Jeotgalibacillus aurantiacus: one gene and its partner. The protein of the gene in region 2 interacts with the protein of the main gene of each other region in a pairwise test. Links are inferred from orthologs where the notes say so. Each region holds a gene or a part of one and is shown on either strand. Other genes may lie near its edges.

Region 1 (8,217 bases), 100 kb from region 2 along the record:
TTCCGAGAGAATTAGAGATGGCATCTGTCTTCAGCTCAAGAGCAGGGTTCAGTGCATTCAAAATGGATGATTTCCCGACACCTGACTGACCCGCAAAAACCGTTACCTGATCCTCAAGCCAGGGCTTCAGCTGATCCATTCCATCCTCCCATTTGGCTGAGGATAAAATGACCGGATACCCGATCTTTCGGTAATCCTCTGCAAACCGGTTAATTTTTTCTGTCTGTGCGTCGTTTAACAGATCCATTTTTGAAATACAAATCACCGGATCAATGTCATGACTTTCAACGAGAACAAGGAACCTGTCAAGCAGTGAAGTGCTGAAATCAGGTTCAATCGCTGAAAATACGAGAACTGCCTGATCAATGTTTGCAATAGGCGGACGGACGAGTTCATTTTTTCTCGATTTCAGGTCCAGAATATAGCCTTCCTGGTCATTTTCAGCCTGGTATTCCACATAATCACCCACAAGCGGTGTCAGTTTCTGCTTACGAAAAACCCCACGTCCTCTGCACTGAATGACCTTTTCCTCATCCTTCACATAATAAAAGCCGCTCAGCGCTTTCATGATTTTACCTTCTGGCATACACACGCTCCTTTTACTGATTTTCTTCATAGGAAATTGAATCTTCCAAAATGACTTCACCATTTCGCTCAATCCGGTAGGATCCGGTTTGACCCTGTTCAATAACAAGTCTTAAGGTCCTTTCAACCGTTTCTGTTATGGTAAACTCTTCTGAAGGCTCGTCCATCGTGCGATCTCTGTCTGCAATATAGATAGTAATTGTTTGAGGTTCAGGGTCACCAGGCACCTCAGGAGGATCTTCTCCCTCTGCCGGCTCCTCAGGCTGCGCATATTCAATCACAACAGGAACCACGACATTGTTTACCGGTGCAGGTTCAGCCCCCCGTGATACGACAACGGTCACCTGACCTCCGATGGGAAGCTCTGTTCCCGGTTCAGGATTTTGCGAAATGACGCCTCCTGCTGCAATCTCATCAGAGTACTCTTCCCTCGTTACTGAGACCGTTAAACCGCTTTCTTCTTCAAAAGCCTGCAGTTCTTCTTCCGTTAAACCGGTCAGGTCGGGTACGCCGGCCATTTGTGGTCCCCTGCTGATCGTCACAGTAAATTCTGTTTCACTCGGAATGACCATCTCGCCTTCCTCAGGATCCTGATCAATGATCGTTCCTGCCGGCGCTTCATTGTACTCTTCTTCTTCAACGATATTTTCAAAGCCTGCTTCGCGGATCAACTGTTCGGTATTATCAAAGTTTCTGCCAATGTAACCGTCCACTTCTACTGATTCTTTTCCGCTGCTCACGACAAGGTTAACCGGTTCACCTTCCTCGAGTGTCCGGGTCGCTTTTGGTGAGCTCCTTAAAACGGTTTCCTCAGGTACTTCATCATTTGATTCATAAGTGATTTCACCCACTGTCAGACCGCTTTCTTCAATGATTGTCTCTGCATCTTCCAGTGCTTCACCAACTACATCCGGTACCTGAATTCTTTCAGGACCAAACATGCCCATTGCGGCCATGACACCTGCTGTGCCGAGTAAAAAAAGGATGACAAGTGCCGTGATCCATGGCCATTTTCTGCGTTTTTTCTTTTCTTTCTCTTTAACAGGTGGGCTCACGACCGTTTTCTGGGCTTCGAGCGGTTTTGTTTGCTGCATTTCTTCAAGCGGCAGCTTGTTTTTGATGGCCGGAATCGCCATTGTCGCATCCAGGTCGGGCTCTACCGTAAAGATCGGCTCATTTTCCCTGCTGATATCGAGGACGGTTTTCAAATCATCATACATTTCATCAGCACTGCGGTATCGGTAAAACTCATCCTTGGCTGTTGATTTCAGTATGACATTTTCCACACTTTGAGGAAGATTTGAAATATAGGATGACGGATGAGGCAGCTCTGACTGCAGATGCTTCAGCGCAATTGAAATTGCAGACTCACCTTCAAATGGAAGGCGGCCGGTAATCATTTCGTACATGACGATACCAAGTGAATAAATATCTGACTTTTTCGATGCCGTGCCACCTCTTGCCTGCTCCGGAGACAGATAGTGAACCGTTCCCATGACTGAATTCGTCTGAGTCATCGCAGTCGCACTCAGCGCCATCGCAATACCGAAATCCGTAATTTTCACCGTACCGTCACGGTCGATCAATATGTTCTGCGGTTTTATATCACGGTGAATAATACCGTTGTGATGTGCGTGTGAGATCGCTGATGTGAGCTGCGACATGATCTTCACTGCATCATCTAATGAAACCGGAGAAAATTCTTTAATATATTCTTTTAATGTCATACCTTCTACATATTCCATGACGAGATAATAGTAATCATCTTCATCACCGACATCGTACATACTGACAATATTCGGATGCGCCAGACTGGTTGCTGACTGGGCCTCGCGCTGAAACCTTTTCAGCATATCGCCGTCGCCAACATAATCCAGCCTCAGCATCTTGACCGCAACATCACGGTTTAAAATCATATCGTGAGCCAGATAAACATTTGCCATCCCGCCGCTTCCAATGGTCCGGATGATTTTATAGCGATCGTTTAACCGTTTTCCGATCATACAAGATCCCCACCTTCATCTTCCGGATAGGCAATGACTGCGAGCGTAATATTGTCTTCCCCGCCCTTGTCATTCGCCAGATCAATGAGCTGCTCAGCCGTTTTGGCAAGGGAGGTGGACTGTTTAATGGAATACAGCAGTTCCTGGTCCGATACCTTGTTTGACAGACCGTCAGAGCAGAGCAGAATCGTATAGCCTTCCTCTGCAGATACGGTCTTTAAGGCCGGATTGATGAAACCCTTTGATCCAAGAGCCTTTAACAGGACGTTTCTTTTTGGATGGTGTTCAGCATCCTGTTTTGAAATTTCGCCTGATTGCACTAACGCATTGACAAAGGAATCATCCTCGGTAATTTGGGATACCCGCTCTTCTGTAATGAGATACCCTCTGCTATCCCCTACATTTGCTACGGTGACAAATTCATCCGTGCACAGCGCAGCAACAATCGTTGTCCCCATCCCTCTGCATTCCTCATTCAAATCGGAATACGCTGATAGACTGCTGTTAATTTCTTCAATGGTCTGCTTCAGCCATTCTTCGGCTTCCACCGCACGACGTATGGAGGGAGCTGCCCGCCACTTGCGGGATATGATTTCGACCGTCATTTTACTGGCCACATCGCCTGCACGGTGTCCGCCCATTCCATCAGCTACCACAGCAAGTAAAGCCCCGTCTGATTTACGGTAAATGCCTCCGGAGTCTTCATTCAACTGTCGTACTTTACCTCTGTCGCTTTTAAAAATCGCTTCCATTTTCCACCCCGTCCCTGATCTTACACGGTCTTTGGATTCAATGACCGCATTGTCTCTATATAGCAAGGTCTTAAAACAAATCAATCAACCATATTAACATATCATCAGTCAGTAACCGCTGCTTTTCTCCTGAATTTCGCGATAAAAAATCCGTCTCCTCCAAAGTCCTGAGGGAAGATCTGCAGCATTTCATCTGTTACCAGACTCCGTACTGCGTCCGGGAGAGAATCCGGCATAACAAGCTCCATTTCAGGATGTTTTTTTAAAAACGCCAAAACAGTCCCTTCGTTCTCTGAGCGATCTACTGTACAAGTACTGTAGACAAGTGTACCACCGGCTTTCAGGCTATTAACAGCAGCATCAAGCAGTTCAAGCTGTATTTTTGAAAGGGCATTTAGATCCTGTTCCGATTTGGCGTATTTAATATCCGGTTTCTTTCTCATCACACCGAGCCCGCTGCACGGCGCATCTACTAGGATCCGGTCAAATGTAAGATCCGGAAATTTCTCCTGAAGCTTGCGCCCGTCAAGTGCATGGGTTTCAATGATAGAAAGACCCAATCTTGCAGCTGCCTCATTGATCAGCTTGACTTTATGTTCATGAAGGTCAAGTGAGATGAGACGCCCCTGATTATTCATCTTCTCAGCAATATGGGCAGATTTCCCGCCGGGAGCAGCACACATATCAAGAATCAGCTCACCTGATAAAGGATCCAAAGCTTCTGCTACGAGCATAGAACTTTCATCCTGAACAGACAGGTCCCCACGCTTGTAGGAGTCAATATGTGCAATATTCCCCCGTTTTACCTGAATGCCTGCAGGTGCTATTTCGCTCTTTTCCGCTTCAATTCCTTCTTTTGCGAGGTTTTCTATCGCCTCTTCCCGAGTGAGTCTGGTCAGATTTACTCTCGCAGTCTGAACAGGAGCCAGGAGATTTTTTTCACACATGGCACGTGTTTTTTCATGGCCGAACTGCTCTGTCCAGCGCGTTACAAGCCAGATCGGGTGACTCGTTTCAATGGCTAATCTTTCAAGGGGATCTTTAATGTCTTCAATGCTTCTGACCCCTTCACGCTGAATGGATCTGAGTACACCATTCACCATACCGGAAATGCCTTTGTGTCCTTTTTTCTTTGCGATTTCCACTGCTTCATGAATAACAGCACGCTCAGGCACCCTGTCGAGATACAGCATCTGATACAGGCTGAGACGAAGCAGATTGCGTACCCAGCCCTCCACTTTCTTCTTAAGAAACGGCTCAAGGTAATAGTCAAGCGTCATTTTCCGCTGGATTGTACCGTACGTGATTTCTGTTAACAGTCCTGTATCCTTCGGATTAATGGCAAACTTTTTAATCGCGTGGTTCAGCAGAAGGTTACTGTAGGACTGATTTTTATCAATCTGATCGAGGATATGAAGCGCGGCTTCTCTCGTTGCGTGTTTACTCATCTTTACCGGCCTTCTCCCCAATTTTGACTTCAGATCCTCTCAGGAAATCCGCTGCGCTCATTTTTTTCTTACCGGATGGCTGCAGCTCTGTGACGAGAATCGCTTCTTCATTTCCTGAAGCAAAAGTGATGCTTTCAGCTGAAACTGCAATGACTTCCCCCGGCTCCCCATTTCCTTTAACAAGCTCTGCCCTTAACACTTTCATCGTTTTATCTCTAAATACAGTATAGGCAACAGGCCACGGGTACAGTCCGCGAATCTGATTAAAAATTTCACGTCCTGATCGATTCCAGTCAATCAGTTCTTCTTCTCTTTTAATATTCCATGCAAAAGTTGCTTTTTCATGATCCTGTGGCACTCTTTCCGCTTTTCCTTCCACGATCAGAGGCAGTGTTTCCGAAAGAAGCGCCGCTCCCGCTGCACTCAGTTTGTCATGAAGTGTGCCCACATGATCTGCGTCTGTGATCTCAACTGATTTCTGACTGATCATATCACCTGCATCCAGCTTTTCTGCCATATACATAATCGTAATACCCGTCTCTTTATACCCTCTGATAATCGCATGATGAATCGGCGCACCACCTCTTAGCTCAGGTAAAAGAGATGCGTGTACATTAATACAGCCGAGTGGAGGTGCTTCAAGAAGTTCATTCGGCAGCAGTTGACCAAAAGCAGCTGTTATAATCAAATCCGGCTGTAAGCCAATAATATCTGCCAGCTCCTGTGATCCCTTAAGCTTTTCAGGCTGAATAACAGGGATATCATGCTCCAGCGCTGCCTTTTTCACAGGTGGTGGAGTCAGTATTCTTTTGCGTCCTACAGGGCGGTCAGGCTGTGTCACTACTGCCTTCACATTAAATCCGTCTTTTATCACCTGTTCTAAAACCGGAACTGAAAAGTCAGGTGTTCCCATAAAGATAACTGATGTCATTCTTCCTCATATCCTTCCAGATCTTCTTCTTTTACATATTTAATGACTTTTGAAGTGAATAATAATCCCTCAAGATGATCCGCTTCGTGCTGAATGGCCCGCGATAAATAGCCGTTTGCTTCAAGCGTGAACTCTTTGCCGTTTCGGTCCTGTGCAGTCAGTCTGATTTTATCAGGTCTTTTCACTTCACCGAAAATGCCCGGGAAGCTTAAGCATCCTTCCACTTCCGTTTCCTCCCCGGAAAGTACGTCAATTTTAGGATTTATCATTTCAATAATGCCTGATTCATCATCGAGATAGACGATCGCAGCCTGCTTCAGCACGCCTGCCTGTGGAGCCGCAATCCCGATTCCGTCATGCTCCATCATTAAATCAAAAAGGTCATCCAGAAAATCATGCAGCTCCTGGTTAAACTCTGTTACTTCTTCACATTTTGTCTCCAGTCTCTCATCGGGAGCGGTAACAATTTTTAATTCAGTCAAAGTAAAATCCTCCATCTTTACATCATCATGTATGGTTGAACATCAATCTGAATCGTCACAGCATCTTTTCCTGGTGTTGCGTACTGATCCATGATTTTTTTCAAAAGCGGTTTAAGCTCAGGTTCATTTTTATATTTTACAATACATTGATAACGGTATTTATTTTGTATACGGGCAATGGGTGAGGCAACAGGGCCCAGCACAATTGCCTGGACAGACAGGTTTCTTTCTAAGATTCCCGCAATCTCACTGCAGACAGCTGCCACTTTATTGACATTTTCATGGCTCAGTGTAATCAGTGATAAATAATAAAAAGGCGGATATTGCGCCATTTTGCGCATCACCATCTCTTTTTGATAAAACCATTCAAAATTCTGTGATTTGGCAAGCTCTATGGAAAAGTGCTCGGGTGTATACGTCTGAATCACAACCTCACCCGGTTTTTCATGTCTTCCCGCCCGACCGCTGACCTGAGTTAGCAGCTGAAACGTTTTTTCGGAAGCTCTGAAGTCCGGTAAATGAAGCATCGTGTCCGCGCTGAGAACCCCAACGAGCGTAATGTTTGGAAAATCAAGCCCTTTTGCAATCATTTGTGTTCCGAGCAGAATATCCGCCTCCCCGCGGCCGAATGCATCCAGCAGCTTTTCATGAGACCCTTTGCGTGAGGTTGTGTCCACGTCCATCCGGATCGTTCTGGCCTGTGGCAGCAGCTTAACAAGCTCCTCCTCCACTTTTTGCGTGCCAGTTCCGAAATAACGGATATGCTCACTCGTACACTCCGGACAAATTTCCGGAACATGCTCTTCATGTCCGCAATAATGACATTTCATTGATTCCTTAAACCGGTGATAGGTCAGTGATACCTCACAATGCGGACACTGCATAACAGTTCCACAATCTCTGCACATAATAAATGAGGAGTGTCCTCTGCGGTTCAAAAAGAGGACAACCTGCTCTTTTTTTTCAAGTCTCTCCTCTATCTTAGCGAGCAGCTCTCTTGAAAACATGGAACGGTTCCCTTCACGCAATTCTTCCCGCATATCCACAACCTGTACGTCAGGCATCTCCTGTTGATTCATTCGGTATTGAAGCTTTAACAGCTCATAGTTCCCTTTTTGCGCTCTGGCAAAGCTTTCAAGAGAAGGTGTTGCACTGCCTAAAATAACCGGGCAATCATGACGCTTACTCCGCTCGATCGCCACATCCCTTGCATGATATCTTGGGGCATCCTCCTGTTTGTAGCTCGTCTCATGCTCTTCATCAATAATGATGACACCAATTTTTTCAAACGGTGCAAAAATAGCAGAACGTGCACCGACGACCACATTCACTTCACCACGATGAATTTTTCTCCACTCATCGTACTTTTCACCTTGTGAAAGGCCGCTATGCATCACGGCAACCTGATCACCAAATCTTCCTTTGAATCGCTGAACCATTTGGGGTGTCAGAGAGATTTCGGGCACGAGCATAATGGCCTGCCTTCCCTGCTTTAACACCTGGTCAATCGTCTGAAGATAAATTTCTGTTTTCCCGCTCCCTGTCACACCATGTAATAAAAACGTTCGCTGCCGGTAGCTGTTAACCGTTTCCAGAATCGGCTCAATCGCCTGCTTTTGATCATCCGTCAGCTGAAAATGACCGGTGCGTTCAAATTCCCGATGCTCAAACGGATCACGATAGGCTTCCACATGTTCCTCCAGAAGGTAACCCTTATCAACCAGCGCTTTTAACGTCGCGGCTGTTGCGCCTGAAGATTCCTGAAGCGCTGCAGAGGTCATCGTGCCACCTTCAGCATGCAGCGATTCAATCACTTTTCTCTGCCGCTCAGCATTTTTGGATAAAGCTGCAATGATGGCTTCACTGTCTTGTGCCAGCTTAAAAATACGTTCTTTTTTAATTGTACCTTTTCTTTTGACAAGGTATTTCAGCTCTGATCTCCCGTCACTGACAAGCTTTTGCAGATCTTTTAATAATCCATTTGTTAAAGCCGTTTTCCACGACAAAGGGTTTTCC
Region 2 (5,122 bases):
TAAAAGACTGACGATGGATGACGTAATCCCGGGCTTTCCGGCCATCCTTTCACCTATCAGCGCAATTTTTGATACATTTTCTTTAAACGTGTATGGAAAACCTGCACGCAGCAGAATCTCTTTTAATTTAACAGCATCCGATTTATCCACGGTAAACTTGACTTCGTTAGGCTGAATGGAAATTAAATCGATACTGATCTCCGCCTGGGCAACCCTCGTGAACACACGATCACAATCCTGTGAATTAACAATGACCTGAACAAGGTGATTGACAGCTGTCACGGATTGAATCGGGCCACCATTTTGATGACGTTCTGTAATCCACGTTCCGCTCTTCCCATCCAATGCACCTGTCCATAATGGAACCTTGTTCGATCTGGCCCATTCAATGGCCTTCGGATGAATCACTTTGGCACCCTGATAAGCAATATGACAGGCTTCATCATAAGAGATCCTGTCAACAATAGATGTATTGTAGATGACCGACGGATCACCGCTCATAATCCCTTCAACATCTGTAAACAACTGGCATGCCTCTGCTTCAAGGGCTGCTGCAATCGCACATGCTGTTGCATCGCTGCCTCCTCTGCCAAGGGTTGAAACCTCCCCAAATGGAGACATGCCTTGAAAACCGGTTAATACCACTACTTGAGAAGACGCAAATTCCTTTAGAATTGGTTCAGGATTTACTTTTGAAATCGAGGCATTCAACACCCTGTCAGTATGAATTCCCGCTTCCCTGCCCGTAATAACAGACGCCTTCAACCCAATCTGATGCAGCACTGAGGAAAAAACAGCCGCTGAGATCGTCTCCCCGCATGAAAGCAGGAGTGCCTGATGCTGATCAGGCAGACTATCGGGACTGTCAATAAGGGAAAGCAGTGAATCTGTCGCATACGGATCGCCCAGCCTTCCCATTGCAGAGACGACCGCGACTACTTTCTTTCCACTCTTTACTGCCTTTTCGACCTGTCTAGCGGCTGAATTTCTTTTTTCCGCTGTAGTGAGTGAGGTACCGCCAAATTTCTGTACAATGATTGTCAAGCTGCTGCCCCTCTCTGCAGCGTGGGACTTAGACGAGTTTTAGTTTGATTAAGCTTTCAGCAATTTGTACAGAATTCCACGCCGCTCCCTTTAATAGATTGTCAGAGACAATCCACATATGGAAACCGTTATCCTCATCCGGGTCCTTACGTACGCGACCTACGAATACGTCAAGCTTTCCTGCAGCTGTACTTGGCATCGGGTAAAGCTGTTCATCAGGGCGATCCTGGAGAACTACACCAGGTGCTGTTTCTAAGAGCTCATGCAGATCTGCGACATTTTTGCCGCTTTCATTTACTTCAATATAAACAGACTCTGAATGACCATTTTCTACAGGAAGTCTGACGCAGGTAGCTGAAACTTTGAGTTCCTGCATATGCATAATTTTCTTGGTTTCATTGATCATTTTCATTTCTTCATAGGTGTATCCATTCGTATCGAATACATCAATTTGAGGTACCGCATTAAATGCGATCTGATAATGACGATCCGCTCCTTTAACCGGAAGCACAGAAGCCTTCACTTCTTCACCATTCAAAATTGCCTGTGACTGTTCGTTCATTTCGGTAATTGCCTGCACGCCTGCACCTGAAACGGCCTGATAAGTTGAAACCAATACTTTGCTCAGTCCATACGCCTGTCTGATCGGCTCAAGTGCTACAACCATCTGAATCGTAGAACAGTTCGGGTTGGCAATAATACCTTTATGCTGATGTAAATCTGACTCATTGACTTCCGGAACAACAAGCGGTACTTCCGGATCCATCCGGAATGCACTCGTATTATCAATCACAATGGCACCGCGTTTTGCTGCTTCAGGTGCCAATGCCTTCGACACACTTCCGCCTGCTGAAAATAATGCGATATCCACCCCTTCAAATTTCTCGGGTGCTGCTTCTTCAACTGTGACTTCTGCTCCATTAAAAAGAAGCTTTTGACCTGCAGATCTTGCTGAGGATAGCAAAGTTAATTTCTCAACCGGAAATTGACGTTGCTCTAATATTGATAGCATCTGTGTACCTACTGCACCAGTTGCTCCGACTACTGCTACATGATATCCGTTACCTTTCACGAAAAAGCTCCTTTCTGCTATTATCCTGTGATGCGTTAGACAGATAAAGCACTAATGTGTTTTCATACATGACATTGTATCATTTTTCTCTTTCAATTCTCAATCTCTTTTATTTAAATTCGCCATTGTTAATACAGGCTGTATTTGTTTTCCAAGAATCGCTGCCTCTACCGTTGATTGAATGTCACTCATATGTGCAACAAGTGAATTTGGTTTCGAGATCGGATCATCCTGACTGAATGGAACAAAGTATACATTTTTAGCAGCCATCAGCTTCATAATATTTACACCGTTTAATCCTAAACCGTCATTTGTTGAGATGGCAACGACAACAGGTTTTGTATTACGCATCGTTGCTTTTGCAGCCATCAGCACAGGTGAATCGGTCAGTGCATTGGCAAGTTTGGACAGTGAATTCCCTGTCAGAGGGGCAATGACCATACAGTCAAGCGGTGTAACCGGGCCGAACGGTTCAGCTTCCGGAATCGTACAGACACATTTTCTTCCCGCAGCCTCTTCAATAACCTTCAGCCACGACTCGCCTTCTCCAAATCGTGTATCGGTTTTTTGTACCGTATAACTGACAACCGGGTACACCTCGGCACCCAGAGCCCTCAACTTTTTAATTTCAGGCAATACCGCATGATACGTACAATGGGAACCTGTGAGACCAAAGCCGATTCGTTTTCCGTGTAGCATACTTCACACTCCATCCGTCTTTAATTTGCCCGTGATTGCATCCGCAAGAATGGTGCCTGCGGTTTTCGGCGCTACCATACCCGGCAGACTCGGCGCTTCAATATAATTTAATCCGAGCATCTCAGCGTTCTTTTTCTGCTCAGGGCATGGGTTTGAAGCCAATTCAATAATCGTTGATTTTGGCTCAAGCCAGGATAAGGTGTCCATCGTAAGTATGCCGTCTGAAGGTATCGTATTGATCCACGTCTCTATATGAGATAGATGATGCCGGCACAAAGGAAAGGGAATCACTTCAATACCCATCTCAACCATTCTGGCATTTTCAGCTTTTGAAATGGACGTACCATAGACGTGAGCCCCCAGCGCCTTCAGCATCCTTGCGATGGTCATGCCCGTTCTGCCAAACCCTGAAATGAGGATCCGTGACTGATGGATGGTTTTTTCAGTATGCTGGATCAGCAGCCACAACACCCCTTCTGCCGTTGGGATGGAGTTCAATATGGCTACTTCGTCTTCCTCCATCATATAGACTGTCTCATGCTGCTGCTTTTCGAGCCACTCTGTCCGGATGCCCGAAAACAAGAGACAGTCTCTTTTTACTCTCTCCATATTTTCATCAGACAGGATAATGTTGTGCTTTGAAAAGGATGACCGGACTTCACCGTTTGACATAACCCCGCTTACCGGAAAGATCATCGCATCAAGCATGTGTAAAGGAAGTTCATCAAGCGTGCATTTTGTATACCCCGGTTCAGACAGTGCCAGTAAATCAAAACCCGCTAAATATAAATGAAAACCCTTCTGGCATAATGTCTGTGCGATAATTTTCTGTCTTGCATCTCCACCGATAACGGCGATGTTTATTACTGACCCGTGTTTTTCATCTGCCATTCCAGCTCACTCATTTCACTATTCTTCTTTCTCAGGTATTTTATGTATGTTCTCTTTTAACTGTGATTCATGTTCCTGAATTAAGATCATTTCCTTTCCGACAGAGGTGATATCGTTCCACGGAATGAAATATTCTTCCTTTACTCTTGAAAATGGGTTCATTTTTGCTGCAGGGATCAGCATCTTTTCAATTTGTCCGGTTGTCTGGTTAAATTCCAGGTCGGCATTCCCGAGTACCCCCATTCTTTCTGCCCGGTTAATATGGATGATTTCTTTTCTGTACAGCTCACTCAGTCTCATATGAAAACCTCCTTTTGTGTATACTGGAGTTTATGGTTTTGGGGATGATTTCATGTCTTTTGTTTACATAATATTATTATAATCATCTTTTTAAGTTCTTAAGAAAATATAAAAAACCCGAAAGTCGCTTTGATACAGCTACTCTCGGGTTTAAAATATTTGTCTAAAAAGCCGGGTCGGAACTCATCCTCCGCTTTCCTATGTCTAGCTCCGGCGGGCAGGGACTAGCAAACTTCCCGTCCTCTCGTTCGATAAGTCAACGTCGGTTCACTTCGTTCACCGTGTTTCCTTTATCTTCGTCGAGGCCAGTCCAGTTTGTACGTCCCTAAACGCCCGCCTCCACTTTTCGGTGGCCGGGAGGTGAACCCCTTGTGCTCCGCACAAGGGGTTCACCTCCACAGGAGTCTTCGGGTGCCACAGACCCTAAGGTTAAAAATCAACATTTACTTTTTATAAATGTATCATGTTGTTAAGCGTGCTGGTATGGTTTTACTTCTTTTGGTGAAATGATGGATGTTGCATGGCGATCTGTTAGGACCTGCTGTGTGATGCGGTTAACGGAATCGAGTGTGACTTCATCGATTCTGGTAATTAACTCGTCCATTGAACGGTGACGACCCAGCATAAGTTCGTTTTTGCCGTTTCTGCTCATTCTGGCATTGGTGCTTTCAAGCCCAAGCATCAGGTTTCCTTTCAATTGTTCTTTTGAAAAAGAAAGCTCCTGCTCTGTCATGCCGTTCTTTTTAAATGAATCGAGTGTCGTTTTTACGGTTGAAAATAACTCATCCAACTGCTCTGCGCCCGTACCTGCATAAATGGTTAGAAGGCCATTATCCTTGTGGGCAGAGTGGTATGAGAATACAGAATAAGCAAGTCCTTTATCCTCTCTGACATCCTGAAAAAGACGGGAAGACATGCTGCCACCAAGAACATTGTTCATGATGATCAGGCTGTACGTATCCTCGTGTCCAATTGGGAGCCCTTCAAAGCCGAAACAAAGGTGAGCCTGTTCTGTTTCTTTTTTCTTTGATAGCTGTTCATAATGAAATGAAGGTTTTAACGGTTCCATTCTTTTTTGTCCATTTGACTCGTAATCACCAAACAAAGCCTCGACCT

What was found.
Region 1: the proteins of H7968_RS07090 (region 2) and def interact in binary tests that used the Escherichia coli proteins (3 or more experiments, as listed by UniProt). The link is inferred for Jeotgalibacillus aurantiacus from one-to-one orthologs.

What each region holds. Positions count from the first base shown.
Region 1 is NZ_JACNMS010000002.1:553,787-562,003, forward strand. Bases 4,467-7,395 are described here. They hold def (peptide deformylase), read right to left. Parts: upstream 6,217-7,395; coding sequence 5,716-6,216; downstream 4,467-5,715. Other genes in these bases: rsmB (16S rRNA (cytosine(967)-C(5))-methyltransferase RsmB), read right to left, coding at 4,467-4,788; fmt (methionyl-tRNA formyltransferase), read right to left, coding at 4,781-5,719; priA (primosomal protein N'), read right to left, coding at 6,219-7,395. Outside these bases: rsgA (ribosome small subunit-dependent GTPase A), read right to left, coding at 1-586; pknB (Stk1 family PASTA domain-containing Ser/Thr kinase), read right to left, coding at 600-2,588; H7968_RS07595 (Stp1/IreP family PP2C-type Ser/Thr phosphatase), read right to left, coding at 2,585-3,340; more of rsmB, read right to left, coding at 3,445-4,466; more of priA, read right to left, coding at 7,396-8,217. UniProt on the Escherichia coli protein: Removes the formyl group from the N-terminal Met of newly synthesized proteins. Requires at least a dipeptide for an efficient rate of reaction. N-terminal L-methionine is a prerequisite for activity but the enzyme has broad specificity at other positions.
Region 2 is NZ_JACNMS010000002.1:457,356-462,477, forward strand. Bases 95-2,979 are described here. They hold H7968_RS07090 (aspartate-semialdehyde dehydrogenase), read right to left. Parts: upstream 2,117-2,979; coding sequence 1,073-2,116; downstream 95-1,072. Other genes in these bases: H7968_RS07085 (aspartate kinase), read right to left, coding at 95-1,044; H7968_RS07095 (dipicolinate synthase subunit B), read right to left, coding at 2,216-2,815; dpsA (dipicolinate synthase subunit DpsA), read right to left, coding at 2,819-2,979. Also shown: more of H7968_RS07085, read right to left, coding at 1-94; more of dpsA, read right to left, coding at 2,980-3,706; H7968_RS07105 (YlmC/YmxH family sporulation protein), read right to left, coding at 3,725-4,006; H7968_RS07110 (M16 family metallopeptidase), read right to left, coding at 4,476-5,122.